Regions from separate parts of the Streptomyces sp. NBC_00005 genome, predicted to be linked through region 1. Evidence: riboswitches for the same ligand, from Rfam matches in the RefSeq annotation. Region 1 holds a riboswitch; the other holds the start of a gene.
What was found. A riboswitch is a leader RNA that binds a small molecule or an ion and turns the genes downstream of it on or off. The one in region 1 is predicted to bind glycine.

Region 1 (3,400 bases):
GAACAACACCGGGTCCGCCGTCTCGACGGCCGCGAGGCAGCGGCGGGCCGTGACGATCACGCCCGTCTCCGCGAACTCCGCGGACGCGGCGGCCAGGAAGTCGATCGGCTCGTCCTGCCAGTCCGGTTCGAAGAGCTTGACGCGGGCGCCGGCGGCCGGGCCGTCCAGCGGGGTGCGGCCCACCCGGCACAGTTCGGCGACGGCGGCCGGCGGGAGCGGGACGCCGACCACACCGTCCGGGTTCACGGCGAGCCCGACCTGCGGGGGCAGACCGCGGGCGAACTCGACGGCCGGGGCGATCGTGAACGACATGTGGGAGCCGACGACTTGGCGGAACTGCTCCTCGGAGCTGAAGACCGGGACGTATGCCTGGCCCTCGATCTCCAGCGTGGGCAGGTCGAGGGGGCCGCTGTGCGGGCCGCCGCCGCTCGGCAGCGGCACCCACACGAAGCTGCGGCCGAGCACCTCGATGATCCGGCCGCCCGCCGAGGGCATGCCGAGGGAGGCGGAGAGCACCTCCTCCAACTCGTTGCCGGGCCATCCGCCGTGCGGATGGGGGTGCGCCTGCATGGGAAAGTCCGCGGGGAGATCCGCTGGGAAGTCCATCTGTGTCCGACCGCCTGCTGAGAACCACTGCTGTGGCTGGAAAGGCTAGCGGGTGGGACGGACAAAGGGGTCGGCCCGCGAATCCCGGCTCGTGAATCCCGGTCCGTGAACCTCGGCCCGTGGATCTCAGCCCGCGGATCTCAGCCCGTGAAGCCGATCCTGCGCAGCACGTCCGCCGCGTCCCGGTCCAGCAGCACCGCCGAGCCGCAGCCCTCGGGCAGGTCGCCCTGCTCCACCGAGCGGATCAGACGGGCCGCCGCCGAGCGGTGGCGCAGGAACGCGTAGCGCGAGACGCCGCGGCCGCGCTCGCGCTGGCCGTCCAGGGCCGTGCCGGGCGGGACGTCGAGCAGCAGCAGGTGCAGGGTGCCGCCGCGGCGCCGCGCCTCGCGGGCCAGCCAGCCGCGCACCCAGGCCTGCGTACCGCAGTCGTGCACGACGACACCTGCGCCGCTGCGCAGGGCGCGGCGCAGTCCGGCGTAGTGGGCGAGGCGGACGAGGGGGCGGTAGACCGCGTACGGCAGGAAGCGGGGCGCGCGGGCGTCCCAACGGTCGCGGGCGTCCTGGGAGTCGATGCGGATGCCCCGCACCGCGCGCTCCATCAGCGTCGACTTGCCGCTGCCGGGCAGGCCGGTGATCACGACGAGGTCGCGCGGGCCGAAGAGCAGGGCGTGCGGGCTGTGGCCCGAGCGGTCGCGAAGGTCGCGGACCACGGGTGCCGGCCGGACGCCGCACGCCTCCTGGGCCGGGGCCGAGTGCTGCTCGGGCAGCGCGACGGCCGAGCTCGTGGCGTACGCCGTGGTCCTGTTCACCGTGATCGTCCTCCCCTGGGGCCGGGTACGGATCCCATGCCCTTCGAGTGTAAAGAGAAGGTAATGCGCGGTGTCTCGTGTTTTCGTGATCGCCTTGCCACAAGCCGGTTACAGATGCGGCCTGCCACCCGCCGACGAGGCGTGCAATGATGTGCCCGCCAACTGCATACCGGCCGTTCGAATCCGCGCGGGAGAGTCCTCAGTGAAATGTCACACATCACTGGGGCGCCGAAGGAGCAAGTCCCTCCCTTGAATCTCTCAGGCCCCGTTACCGCGCGGGCGAGGCACATCTGAAAAGCGGGCCACTGCGTCAGTGGCCCCACCCAAGGTGCAAGCCAGAGCCCACACTTGTGGTCATCCACAGCCGTGGTCATGGCGAACCTCTCAGGTTCCGATGACAGATGGGGAGGAACGACCTCGCCCGTGTCATGCCTTGGGAGACGACCGTCCGATGAGCAGCACCGCACCCCGTCACACCGCGCTCGATGCCCTGCATCGCTCGCTCGGCGCGACGATGACCGACTTCGCAGGCTGGGACATGCCCCTGCGCTACGGCTCGGAACGCGACGAGCACCTCGCCGTACGCACCCGCGCCGGCCTCTTCGACCTCTCGCACATGGGCGAGATCACCGTCACCGGCCCCGAGGCCGACCGGCTCCTGAACCACGCCCTGGTCGGCAACATCGCCTCCGTCGGCGTCGGCCGCGCCCGCTACACCATGATCTGCCGGGCCGACGGCGGCATCCTCGACGACCTGATCGTCTACCGGCTCGGCGAGACGCAGGCCGCTTCTTCCACGTACCTGGTCGTCGCCAACGCCTCCAACGCCCAGGTCGTACTGGACGCGCTCGTCGAGCGTGCCGCCGGCTTCGACGCCGAGGTGCGCGACGACCGCGACGACTACGCGCTGATCGCCGTGCAGGGCCCCGAGTCACCCGGCATCCTCAAGTCCCTCACCGACGCCGACCTCGACGGCCTGAAGTACTACGCCGGCCTGCCCGGCACCGTCGCCGGCGTCCCGGCCCTCATCGCCCGCACCGGCTACACCGGCGAGGACGGCTTCGAGCTGTTCGTCGCCCCCGGTGACGCGGAGAAGCTGTGGCAGGCGCTGACCGAGGCCGGCGCGCCGGTGGGGCTGATCCCCTGCGGGCTGTCCTGCCGGGACACCCTGCGCCTGGAGGCCGGCATGCCGCTGTACGGGCATGAGCTGTCGACCTCGCTCACGCCCTTCGACGCCGGGCTCGGGCGGGTGGTGAAGTTCGAGAAGGAGGGCGACTTCGTGGGGCGTGCCGCCCTGCGGGACGCCGCCGCCCGTGCGCAGGAGAACCCGCCGCGCGTCCTGGTCGGCCTGGTCGCCGAGGGCCGCCGGGTCCCGCGCGCCGGGTACGCGGTCGTCGCCGGCGGCGAGGTGATCGGCGAGGTCACCTCCGGTGCCCCCTCCCCCACGCTCGGCAAGCCGATCGCGATGGCGTACGTCGACGCGGAGCACGCGGCACCGGGCACGCCCGGAGTGGGCGTGGACATCCGGGGCAGCCACGAACCGTACGAGGTCGTGGCGCTGCCCTTCTACAAGCGCCAGAAGTAGACACTGGGCGCGGGCGACCGCATCCGCGGACGTGACCCCGCACACATCTTCCCTGCTCACACGCACTGTCAGCAGTCCCCCCTTCGTCAGCACTCCCTCGCGTACAGGAGAATTCAGGCCATGAGCAATCCGCAGCAGCTGCGCTACAGCAAGGAGCACGAGTGGCTGTCGGGCGCCGAGGACGGCGTCTCGACGGTCGGCATCACCGAGTTCGCGGCGAACGCGCTCGGCGATGTCGTCTACGCCCAGCTTCCCGAGGTGGGCTCCGCCGTGACCGCGGGCGAGACCTGCGGCGAACTGGAGTCGACCAAGTCGGTCAGCGACCTGTACTCCCCCGTCACCGGTGAGATCACAGAGATCAACGAGGACGTGGTGAACGACCCGTCCCTGGTGAACTCGG
Region 2 (3,400 bases), 5.3 Mb from region 1:
CAAGTCGGTGTCGGTCGAGGACACCTACGACGTGGACATCCACGACCGGATCCGGGTGGGCCTCGAGGTGCAGCGGCTGGCCGAGCGGTGCGTGCGGCGGCTGCGCGGCGCGGGGCTTTCGGGGCGGACCATCGTGCTGAAGGTGCGGCGGTACGACTTCTCGACGCTGACCCGTTCCGAGACGCTGCGTGGGCCCACGGACGATCCGGCGGTGGTGCGGGAGGCTGCCGCCCGGCTGCTGGAATCCGTGGACACGACGGGGGGTGTGCGGCTGTTGGGGGTGGGGGTGAGCGGGCTCGCCGACTACACGCAGGAGGATCTGTTCGCGCAGGCCGCGGGGGAGGAAGCGGAGCATGCGGCGGAGGAGGGCGACGAGGAGGTCGTCGAGGAGCAGCAGGCGCCCGTCGAGCGGCGGTGGCCCTCGGGGCACGATGTGCGGCATGCCCAGTTCGGGCACGGGTGGGTGCAAGGGAGCGGGCTCGGGCGGGTGACTGTGCGGTTCGAGACGCCGGTCTCCGAGCCGGGGCGGGTGCGGACTTTTCGGACCGACGATCCTGAGCTGGAGCCGGCGGATCCGTTGCCGTTGGTGGCGAGACCTGGGGCTTCGGTGGACGGGATTCGTGGCTGACCGGGGCTGGTGCTGGGGTGGGCCGCGCGGCTCGGCATGAGCGGGGTGCCGCTCTTCTTTGGGACGGATGGCGCCCGGCAGCACGGCTGCCCCGCAGACTGCGCGGATAGCTGCCCGCGGCCGCGCAGGCCGGGTCGGAGGGCGTTGGGCCCCGGCGGCGCGACTGTCCGCGGGCTGCGCGGGCTGGAACCGGCGGCCCCGCAGGATGGGTGGGGTGGGTCAGGCCTCTGCGTCCTCCGTGCCTGCGAGTCTGCCGAAGTCGCGGTCCGGGACGGAGGGGGGAGTGGCGATGTCGAGGCCGTAGTGGTGGTAGAGCTGGAGCTCCTGCTCGGGGGAGAGGTGGCGGCCGACGCCGAAGTCGGGGGCGTCCTTGATGAGGGAGCGTTCGAAGGGGACGTGGAGGGTGCCCTCGACCAGTTCGCTCGGCTCCAGGGGGACGAAGGCGTCCCGGGAGAACAGGCCGGTTCGTATGGCCGCCCACTCCGGCACGCCGGTGGCGTCGTCGAGGTAGACCTCGTCGATCGTGCCGAGCTTGGTGCCGTTGCGGTCGAACGCCTTGCGGCCGATCAGGTTGCGCGGATCGATGTCGGTCTGCACGGGCCCTCCACTTGGTCGCAACTCATCCGTAAGCACTACAAAAGAGCACATCGGCGAAGGCGGCCACTCGAAAGAGCGGGTGTCGCGCTCGCTGGTAGGCTGACATCGGCTGCTGACCCCGTGCGGGAGAGTCCTCCGGACACCATCGGAGGCGCCGAAGGAGCAAATCCTCCCCGGAATCTCTCAGGCTCACGTACCGCGCGGACGAGGTCACTCTGGAAAGCAGAGCGGGTGTCCCACGACTTCCGCTCTCACCGACGGTGAAAGCCGGACACCCTCGGGTGATCCGGTGAAGCTCTCAGGTTGTGATGACAGAGGGGGAGGCCGTCCGGGTACCCGCGCCATGGTGCCCCTCGAAGGTCGTGTCAGACCAGGAGGCCTCCGCAATGACCGCCCATCGCATTCCGCTCTCCGAGCTCGAGAAGGGGATTCCCTTCGAGCAGCGCCATATCGGCCCTGACCTCGAGGCCCGGGCCAAGATGCTCGCGCAGGCCGGATACGGCTCGCTGGACGAGCTCACCACCGCCGCGGTCCCGGACGTGATCAAGAACGCCGACGCGCTCGAGCTGCCGGGTGCGCGCACCGAGGCCGAGGTGCTGGCCGAGCTGCGTTCGCTGGCCGACCGCAACCAGGTGCTCGACTCCATGATCGGGCTCGGGTACTACGGCACCTTCACCCCGCCGGTCATCCTGCGGAACGTGATGGAGAACCCGGCCTGGTACACGGCCTACACGCCGTATCAGCCGGAGATCTCGCAGGGGCGGCTCGAGGCGCTGCTGAACTTCCAGACGATGGTCGCCGACCTCACCGGGCTGCCCACCTCCGGTGCCTCGCTGCTCGACGAGGGCACGGCGGCTGCCGAGGCCATGGCCCTCTCCCGGCGCATGGGCAAGAACAAGAAGGGCCTGTTCCTGGTCGACGCGGACGTCCTGCCGCAGACCATCGCCGTGATCGAGACCCGTGCCGAGCCGACGGGGGTGGAGGTCGTGGTCGCCGACCTCGGCGGCGGCATTCCGGCCGACCTCGCCGGGCGCGAGATCAACGGCGTGCTCGTCCAGTACCCCGGCGCCTCCGGTGTCGTACGCGACATCAAGGCGCTGATCGACCAGGCGCACGAGCTCGGCGCGCTCGTGACCGTCGCTGCCGACCTGCTCGCGTTGACGCTGCTGAAGTCGCCCGGTGAGCTCGGCGCGGACATCGCCGTCGGTACGACGCAGCGCTTCGGTGTGCCGATGGGCTTCGGTGGGCCGCACGCCGGCTACATGGCGGTGCACGAGAAGTTCGCGCGCAGCCTGCCCGGGCGGCTCGTGGGGGTGTCCGTGGACGCCGACGGGCACAAGGCCTACCGGCTCGCGTTGCAGACCCGCGAGCAGCACATCCGGCGGGAGAAGGCCACCAGCAACATCTGCACCGCGCAGGTGCTGCTCGCCGTCATGGCGGGGATGTACGCCGTCTACCACGGGCCGGACGGGCTGAAGGGCATCGCGCAGCGCACCCACCGGTACGCCACGATCCTCGCCGCGGGGCTCAGGGCCGGCGGCGTCGAGGTCGTGCACGGGTCGTACTTCGACACACTCACCGTGCGTGTGCCGGGCCGCGCCGCAGAGGTCGTCACCGCCGCGCGTGAGAACGGCGTCAACCTCCACCTCGTCGATGCCGACCACGTGTCGATCGCCTGCGACGAGACCACCGCGCGGGCCCAACTGGGCGCCGTATGGACCGCGTTCGGGGTCGAGAGCGACATCGAGGCGCTGGACGCGGCCGCCGAGGAGGCGATCCCGCAGGCACTGCTGCGCAGCGACGCCTACCTCGCCCACCCCGTCTTCCACCAGTACCGCTCCGAGACCGCGCTGCTGCGCTACCTGCGCAGGCTGGCCGACCGCGACTACGCGCTCGACCGCGGCATGATCCCGCTCGGCTCCTGCACCATGAAGCTCAACGCGACCACGGAGATGGAGCCGGTCACCTGGCCGGAGTTCGGGCAGCTGCACCCGTTCGCGCCCGCCGAGCAGGCGCAGGGCTACCTCACGCTCATCCGTGAGCTGGAGGAGCGGCTCGCCGAGGTCACCGGGTACGACAAGGTGTCCCTGCAGCCCAACGCCGGATCACAGGGCGAACTGGCCGGGCTGCTCGCCGTACGCGGATATCACCGCGCCAACGGCGACGAGCAGCGGA

Region 2: it holds a riboswitch for glycine, as region 1 does, so the genes downstream of both, gcvP (aminomethyl-transferring glycine dehydrogenase) here and gcvT (glycine cleavage system aminomethyltransferase GcvT) in region 1, are expected to answer to the same signal.

Annotation. Positions count from the first base shown of each region.
Region 1 covers NZ_CP108316.1:3,729,008-3,732,407, forward strand. Annotated here, with positions in the region: gene OG303_RS17030 (enhanced serine sensitivity protein SseB) at 1-606, opposite strand, end outside; gene OG303_RS17035 (AAA family ATPase) at 747-1,421, opposite strand; glycine riboswitch at 1,594-1,699, shown strand; gene gcvT (glycine cleavage system aminomethyltransferase GcvT) at 1,867-3,000, shown strand; gene gcvH (glycine cleavage system protein GcvH) at 3,121-3,400, shown strand, end outside.
Region 2 covers NZ_CP108316.1:9,019,145-9,022,544, forward strand. Annotated here, with positions in the region: gene OG303_RS41155 (DNA polymerase IV) at 1-628, shown strand, start outside; gene OG303_RS41160 (PRC-barrel domain-containing protein) at 848-1,225, opposite strand; glycine riboswitch at 1,339-1,434, shown strand; gene gcvP (aminomethyl-transferring glycine dehydrogenase) at 1,612-3,400, shown strand, end outside.